DNA from 2 places in the Rossellomorea sp. NPDC077527 genome. Region 1 is predicted to be linked to the other one. Evidence: riboswitches for the same ligand, from Rfam matches in the RefSeq annotation. Region 1 holds a riboswitch; the other holds the start of a gene.

The links. Region 1 has a riboswitch for FMN ahead of ribD (bifunctional diaminohydroxyphosphoribosylaminopyrimidine deaminase/5-amino-6-(5-phosphoribosylamino)uracil reductase RibD). Riboswitches for the same ligand answer to the same signal wherever they lie in the genome.
Region 2: it holds a riboswitch for FMN, as region 1 does, so the genes downstream of both, ACIGG7_RS05395 (ECF transporter S component) here and ribD (bifunctional diaminohydroxyphosphoribosylaminopyrimidine deaminase/5-amino-6-(5-phosphoribosylamino)uracil reductase RibD) in region 1, are expected to answer to the same signal.

The regions. Positions count from the first base shown of each region.
Region 1 covers NZ_JBITVL010000004.1:431,633-435,043, forward strand. The annotation lists gene ribE (riboflavin synthase) at 1-636, opposite strand, end outside; gene ribD (bifunctional diaminohydroxyphosphoribosylaminopyrimidine deaminase/5-amino-6-(5-phosphoribosylamino)uracil reductase RibD) at 655-1,728, opposite strand; FMN riboswitch at 1,922-2,065, opposite strand; gene ACIGG7_RS16645 (four-helix bundle copper-binding protein) at 2,229-2,549, opposite strand; gene ACIGG7_RS16650 (hypothetical protein) at 2,606-3,301, opposite strand.
Region 2 covers NZ_JBITVL010000002.1:39,168-42,578, reverse strand. The annotation lists gene ACIGG7_RS05405 (hypothetical protein) at 1-647, shown strand, start outside; gene ACIGG7_RS05400 (peptidoglycan DD-metalloendopeptidase family protein) at 871-1,761, shown strand; FMN riboswitch at 1,876-2,010, shown strand; gene ACIGG7_RS05395 (ECF transporter S component) at 2,164-2,733, shown strand; gene ACIGG7_RS05390 (ferredoxin) at 2,845-3,093, opposite strand; gene ACIGG7_RS05385 (YpbB family protein) at 3,317-3,411, shown strand, end outside.

The DNA.
Region 1 (3,411 bases):
TGATAAAAAATCATAACTGATGCTGCTTGAATTACTCTTGGATTGTTCTTTTGCTTCATAGAAACGATGAAAATACTTGGCCATTACGTCACACTCAATATTGACAGAATCGCCCACTTTCTTTTCACCGAGGACTGTGTCTCCTCTCGTTTGAGGGATCAACGAAATCGTAATGGTATGATCGTTCACACCGAAAACGGTAAGGGACGTACCGTCAATTGCGACTGACCCTTTCATGATAAACAAATGACTCTGATGGTCCGGAATGGAAATGTCCATATACCATGCATTTTCGACGACTTCCACTCTCGTAATCGTTCCTACTCCGTCGACATGTCCGTTAACGAAATGCCCTCCGAAACGACCGTTTGCAGCCATCGCACGCTCGAGGTTCACTTTAGAACCACGGGATAAGTTTCGAAGCGTGGTGCCATCGAAGGTTTCAGGCATCACATCTACTTGAAATTGCCGTGTGCTGAATGAGGTGACGGTTAAACAGACACCATTTACACTGATGCTGTCACCAACCTTTACGTCTTCCAGTACACGCTCAGCTCTAATGGTCAATTCCATCGAAGAAGAAGATCGCTTCAACCGTTCAATGGAGCCGATTTCTTCAATAATTCCAGTAAACATCCTTTCCCCTCCTATCCATTAAGAATGCGTATTGGGAAGAGCAACAATCTTAATGTCCTTTCCTATACGTTCAAAGCTTTGAATCTCCATTTCCAGACCTTCTGCCATCGTAGGAAATCCTTCCCCTCCAAAACTCGTAAAGGCAGTGCTTCCACCTATAAGCTTTGGGGACATGTACATGATTAATTCCTGGAAGGCACTTTCCTTTAAAAAAGCAGAATGGATCGTTGAACCGCCTTCTACGTATAGGGAACCGATATTTCTGGCTCCCAGTTCGTTCAGAACGGAATGGATGTTAATTCTCTTCTCTGAAAGGGTGACGATTTCACACCCGGATTGTAAAAAGGGCTGCTTTTGTTCTTCACTGACGGAACTTCCTGTGAAGATTAGTGTTGCACTTTCGTCGTCTTTCACTACATGTGAGTGTAGTGGTGTTCGGAGATAAGTATCTAATATGATTCGAATGGGGTTTTTTCCACCTTGGGGCAAACGGGTGGTAAGGAGTGGGTTATCTTGAATAACGGTATTGACTCCTACTAGTATCGCGTCATGCCGGTGACGATCATAGTGGACATCAGTTCTTGATTCTTCGGAGGTGATCCATTTGCTGTCACCTGAAGCAGTAGCGGTTTTCCCGTCCAATGTTACGGCTGTTTTAAGTGTTACATACGGGGTACCGTGTTGAATAAAGTGGAAGAAATGTTTATTTAGTTCGCGGGCTTCCTCCTCACATTCTCCCACCAACACATCGATGCCTGCATCCCTCAACTGTTGGATTCCCCGCCCTGCCACGAGGGGATTAGGATCACGTGTTGCAATATGAACGCTCTTTACACCACTTGAAATGAGCAGTTGGGAACATGGAGGAGTTTTCCCATAATGGGAACATGGTTCAAGGGTGACATAAACGTCGCTTCCTTTTGCTTTGTCCCCTGCATTCCTCAACGCATTCACTTCCGCATGACCTTCTCCTGCTTTCAGGTGGGCTCCCATCCCGACAATTTCTCCATTGTTGACGACCACTGCCCCTACCATGGGGTTTGGTGACGTCTGGCCCTGGGTGGACGCTGCCATTGAAAGGGCAAGCTTCATATAATGAGAATGGTCCAATTGAATGACCTCCATTCTATGTGTGAATTAATATCCTAAAATAAATAAACCCCAAGTAACGTTTCTACTTGGGGGAAGTTGGCATGACTGAATAAAGCATCCACTCGATGAAATTAAAAGGAAAAATCATCCATGATAAATACATGGATTTACTCACTTCATCAATTGAATACTGCCGTTCCTTCTCCCATCCAGACTTTCACTGTCGGCTTTGGAATTTCACCAAATCCACCGTCTAATAACCATTAGCCGGGTCACGGACTGAGAGCAATTGCTCATCACCGCCGGTAGGGAATTTCACCCTGCCCCGAAGGAAACCTATTCGATTATCATTATTCTATCATAGTTTCAGTGATGAAATCATGTATGAAGATCAAATATTTTAATTTTGTAAAAAATCACCCTGACGGTACTAGGGTTTTTATTAGAATCCATACTAAATGGAGGAAGCCTCTACCTGAATATGAGGCATCCTCCGTTCTTTATGTTAATAACAATCTGCATTCCTCCGCACATGTAAAACACGCTTTGGCACAATCTTTACAATGCTGCTGGTCATGTGCATGGCATTCTGTTCCACACATCTCACAAATGTGCACACAAAGGGTGAGGATTTGATGAACAAACTTACTGCTTCGCTCCATGGCATTAATGGCATAGGAGCAGATTTCTGCACACTCCCTATCGAGTTCTATACACATCATCATCGGTTTTTCTTTCTTTAGGCATGCATGATAGCACACATTGCATGCTTCCTTGCACCGCTCTAAAGCCGATAAGCATGATTTGTAGTCAGCATTCACCTTACCACCTCCATAACTTCCCTTTTAGGATGCCCAAAATCCATCTTATGAATGAGTCAGGAAGTGAGAAAGTAGTCACTATCTACGTACCATAGAAATATCAAGAGCCAATCGAATTCCTCATTGTACGTTTCATAAAATGAAACGTAACTGTGATGGGAGTCGAACAACCGTTGAACACTTTGAGGAAGGTACCCCTTTTGTAGAGACAGGTAATTCTTCTCCTTATAATTTAAGATCCACCTCTTATTACCTTTGTAGATGAGGATGGTGTCTCCCTCCTCACTCTGCCATTCGATAGCGGTCGAACTCTGGTATTTCAAATGAAACATCATCATTGATTTGGGATGCTCCACTTTTAAGATCCTGCTCCATTTTGAGAAAGGTAGCGGCCGTTTATCCCTTCTGTGAAACAGGTATTGCTTAGGATTATTGATCATCGATGTGCGTTGAATGAAATAGTCGGACCATCCGTTGGTTTTCAAGTAATAAGACCCTTCTTTTGTATGGACGCCTACATATGCATGTTCTGAAACGGGCAGCTTTTCATAAAATAGTCGTTTTGCCTTTTTTAATTCCTTCTTCAGACTGTAGCTGAGGTAAAGATTAGAGAACGCAGGGATGAAGATCAGCAGAGGAAAATAATACAATTGTTGAATCACAATCAGCATCCCTACCCCAATTAGGAAATACATGACACTTCGGAAAAGGAACGTATATTGTTCATTTTTGTATATATGATAGAGGTTCATGAAATGCTCGTCCTTTCAAGGAATCTCTATCATATGTATGTACTAAATCCGGAAAAGAGACCATAATCAAGGAAAAGGCGAAGGAATAACGGGACACTCATACTGGATGA
Region 2 (3,411 bases), on a different contig from region 1:
AAACCGATTGGGGACTGGAGGACTACCTTCCATTAGATGGGGAATTTTCGTTGGACAGGAACAAAGTGGTCTTCACACTTGATGCGGATCATTCGTACAGCGGCAGCAGTGCAGTAGAATACGCTTTTTATCATTCCTTACAATATTCATTCCAACATAAAGGAATAGAAGAGGTTGTATTGAAAAACCCTGATGGTACTGTCCCTCAGTTCAGTTCCACTGGAGAATTCTCAAAGGTCGATCTGAACGAAGAAGGTCATACGGCATACTATCTGTATTCTCCAAATGGAAGGGACCGCTTCCTGGTGCCCGATAATATAAACAGAGGGGGCATCAAAGAATCCTTGGAAGCAATGAAAAATGCAGAGACTGGCCTCTTTCAGAGTGTGATCCCCAAAGATATTAACTTCAGTGTGACAGAAGGAGATCAATGGGTGACGATCAGCTTCTTAAACGAATTGGATTTGGACACATTTGATGAACAAACCGCCTTGGAGTTGATTGAAGGAATACTCCTGACAAGCAGAAGTTCTGGGTTTAAACAAGCCAGGTTTGACAATATCAAACAGGAAAGCTGGAACGGTTTCGACTTCAATGAACCTATCAAGACACCAATCAGTCCAAATAAAAAAAGCTTAGTCAATTGAATAGAGAGCAAAAGACCAGTAGCGGACACGGATCCGTTACCGGTCTTTTCTTTTTTTTCTTTGATATTTAGAATATTTACACGCTACATAGCCAAACTACCCAATGGAAAATGATTTCAGAATGGTTTTTCCGTGGGGTGCATGTAATATGCGTAAAAAGGTTAGAATGGTCTAATACATAGAAGTCGAGGTACGTCTGTCATAAGAATTGAGGAGGACAAGGATGATTTCCCATTGTGCAAAAAGGCTTTTCATCGTTTGGGTGCTATGTGTGAGCGTGATGCTCTTATCGGGACATGTGTCTGAAGCTGAGGAGGATAAGGTGTCTGAGGAAACCGTATCCTGGACATTTCCCGTAGAAGGGATGATCACAGACTCATATGGAACAAGGTCGGGTTCTCATAAGGGAATGGACATCGGAGGGGAGCTGGGGTCTCCCGTTTATTCTGTTGCGAAAGGGATAGTGATCAGATCGTATCTTTCTGAAAGCTATGGTCACGTTGTATTCGTCAGACACGAAAACGGATATGAAACAGTATATGCCCATCTTAAAAGCAGGAAGGTACACGAAAATCAGGAAGTAGAACAAGGTGAACAGCTTGGACTCTTAGGAAATACGGGAAGGTCGACAGGGGCTCATCTTCATTTTGAAATACATAGGGGAGAGTGGACGTTCGATAAAGAAAATGCCATTGATCCCTATCGTGTATTTGGAAACGGTGAAGTCGGTCAGCTCGTATTTGCGAAAGAGAAGGACCCTTATCAGACGGTTGGGGTAGCTGGCACACCTGAAGGAAATATGTCCCGGGACACAAAACATGAAGTGATGCATATCGTTCATAAAGGAGAAACTCTCTGGGGGATATCTCAAACGTACGAGGTATCAGTTGAAGATATTTTGAAGGAAAATGCATTAAAGAGTACTGAACTGGTAATCAATCAGCTATTAAGAATACCTGCCTCTTTACCAAGTGACCAGTATGAAGTAAAAAAGGGAGACACATTATATTCCATCTCTATGGCACATGGCATAGATGTAGAGGAATTAGCCGACAGAAATGGTCTGGACATGCAATCAGCTATTTTCCCTGAGCAGGTATTAATAGTGCAATGATCCAATCGAATCCCCGGCAAAAAGGCGATGTATGACATATAGTTCGAATTCGAACTGTTTTTCTTCACATTATCCCAAACATTATGTATAATGAAATGGAATAAAAAAATAAAGATTCGTCTTCGGGGCAGGGTGAAATTCCCTACCGGCGGTGATGAAACAATTTGTTTCTAAGCCCGCGAGCCTTTTGGGGCAGGATTTGGTGAGATTCCAAAGCCGACAGTATAGTCTGGATGGGAGAAGATGAAGGTTTATGCCAGAACGTTTAGAAAATGGGAAGCTAAACGTCTATTAAGGTATGCCTTTCATTCTCCTAGATATTGATATCTAGGGGTTTTTTAATGCTACCTTTGGCTTGGGCCGTCTTCGAAATGAGATGAATCTCCTAAAGGAGAGAGAGTTATGAAAAAAATGAATACGCGCATGTTTGTCACAGTAGGTATGTTAAGTGCCATTTCTTATGTGTTAATGTTGTTCAACTTCCCAATACCACCATTTCCAAAGTTCTTAATGGTTGATTTCAGTGATGTTCCTGCTTTAATCGCGACGCTCACACTGGGTCCACTTGCGGGAATATTAGTAGAATTATTCAAAAACGTGATAGACTACGTTTTGACAGGAAGCGATACTGGTGTACCGATTGGCCATGCAGCCAATTTTATGGCGGGAATCCTATTGATTCTTCCTACTTATTATATCTATTCACGTTTTCAATCCAAAAAAGGTCTGTTGATCGGTTTAATCACAGGAACAGTTGTGATGAGTGTCAGCATGGGGATCCTGAATTACATTGTGTTCCTTCCTGCTTATAAATACTTTATGAATTTCGAGCTTCCTGCCGAAATCATCATTACAGGTATTGTTCCATTCAACATTCTGAAGGGGATTCTGGTAACATCGGTCTTCGTCTTACTGTTTGTCCGCCTACAAGGCTGGTTATCAAGACAAATAGCCTTTAACAAAGCGGCATAGTGATCATATAAAATGACCCACCTTAAGGAAATTTAAGGTGGGTTTTTATTTGCCTTATAAAGAGTATGAAAAAAGGCTAAAGAGAAACGTTCTCTTTAGCCTTCAAACATGCTATTCAAATTTCAGTGCGTCTCCGTCGAAAGGTTCTTCAGATATTTTAATGGAATCTGTCGGGCAACCTTCGAATGCATCGACCATATCATCTTCCAATACGTCAGGCACTTCAACGGTTCCCTGGTTATCATCTAATGTTACGAATGCAATACCTTCATCATCATAATCATAAATGTCTGGAGCTGCAGCCCCACATGCTCCACATGCGATGCATGTGTCCTTGTCAACGATCGTATATTTTGGCAAAGAAAAAACCTCCCGGATAAATAATTCTATATAATTCATCATTATACACAATGTCCAATGGTGAAAAATCACTTAATGTTTATTTTATAGAGGATTGAATGACTTTTCAATAGTTAGGTGCTCTCTTTTTATTTTTATCCTATATAAGTAAAACAAAACATGGTTAAAAGTTAAATTCGTGGTACAATATTTGACAATAACCTACATAATAAGGAGTAGAGAATTGACCTATTTTAATTATGTGATTCTTTATTGTTTTTGGCAAATTAAAGGAGAGCGATCCATTTACTCTGTGTTCCATATCTTAAATGGGAAGAA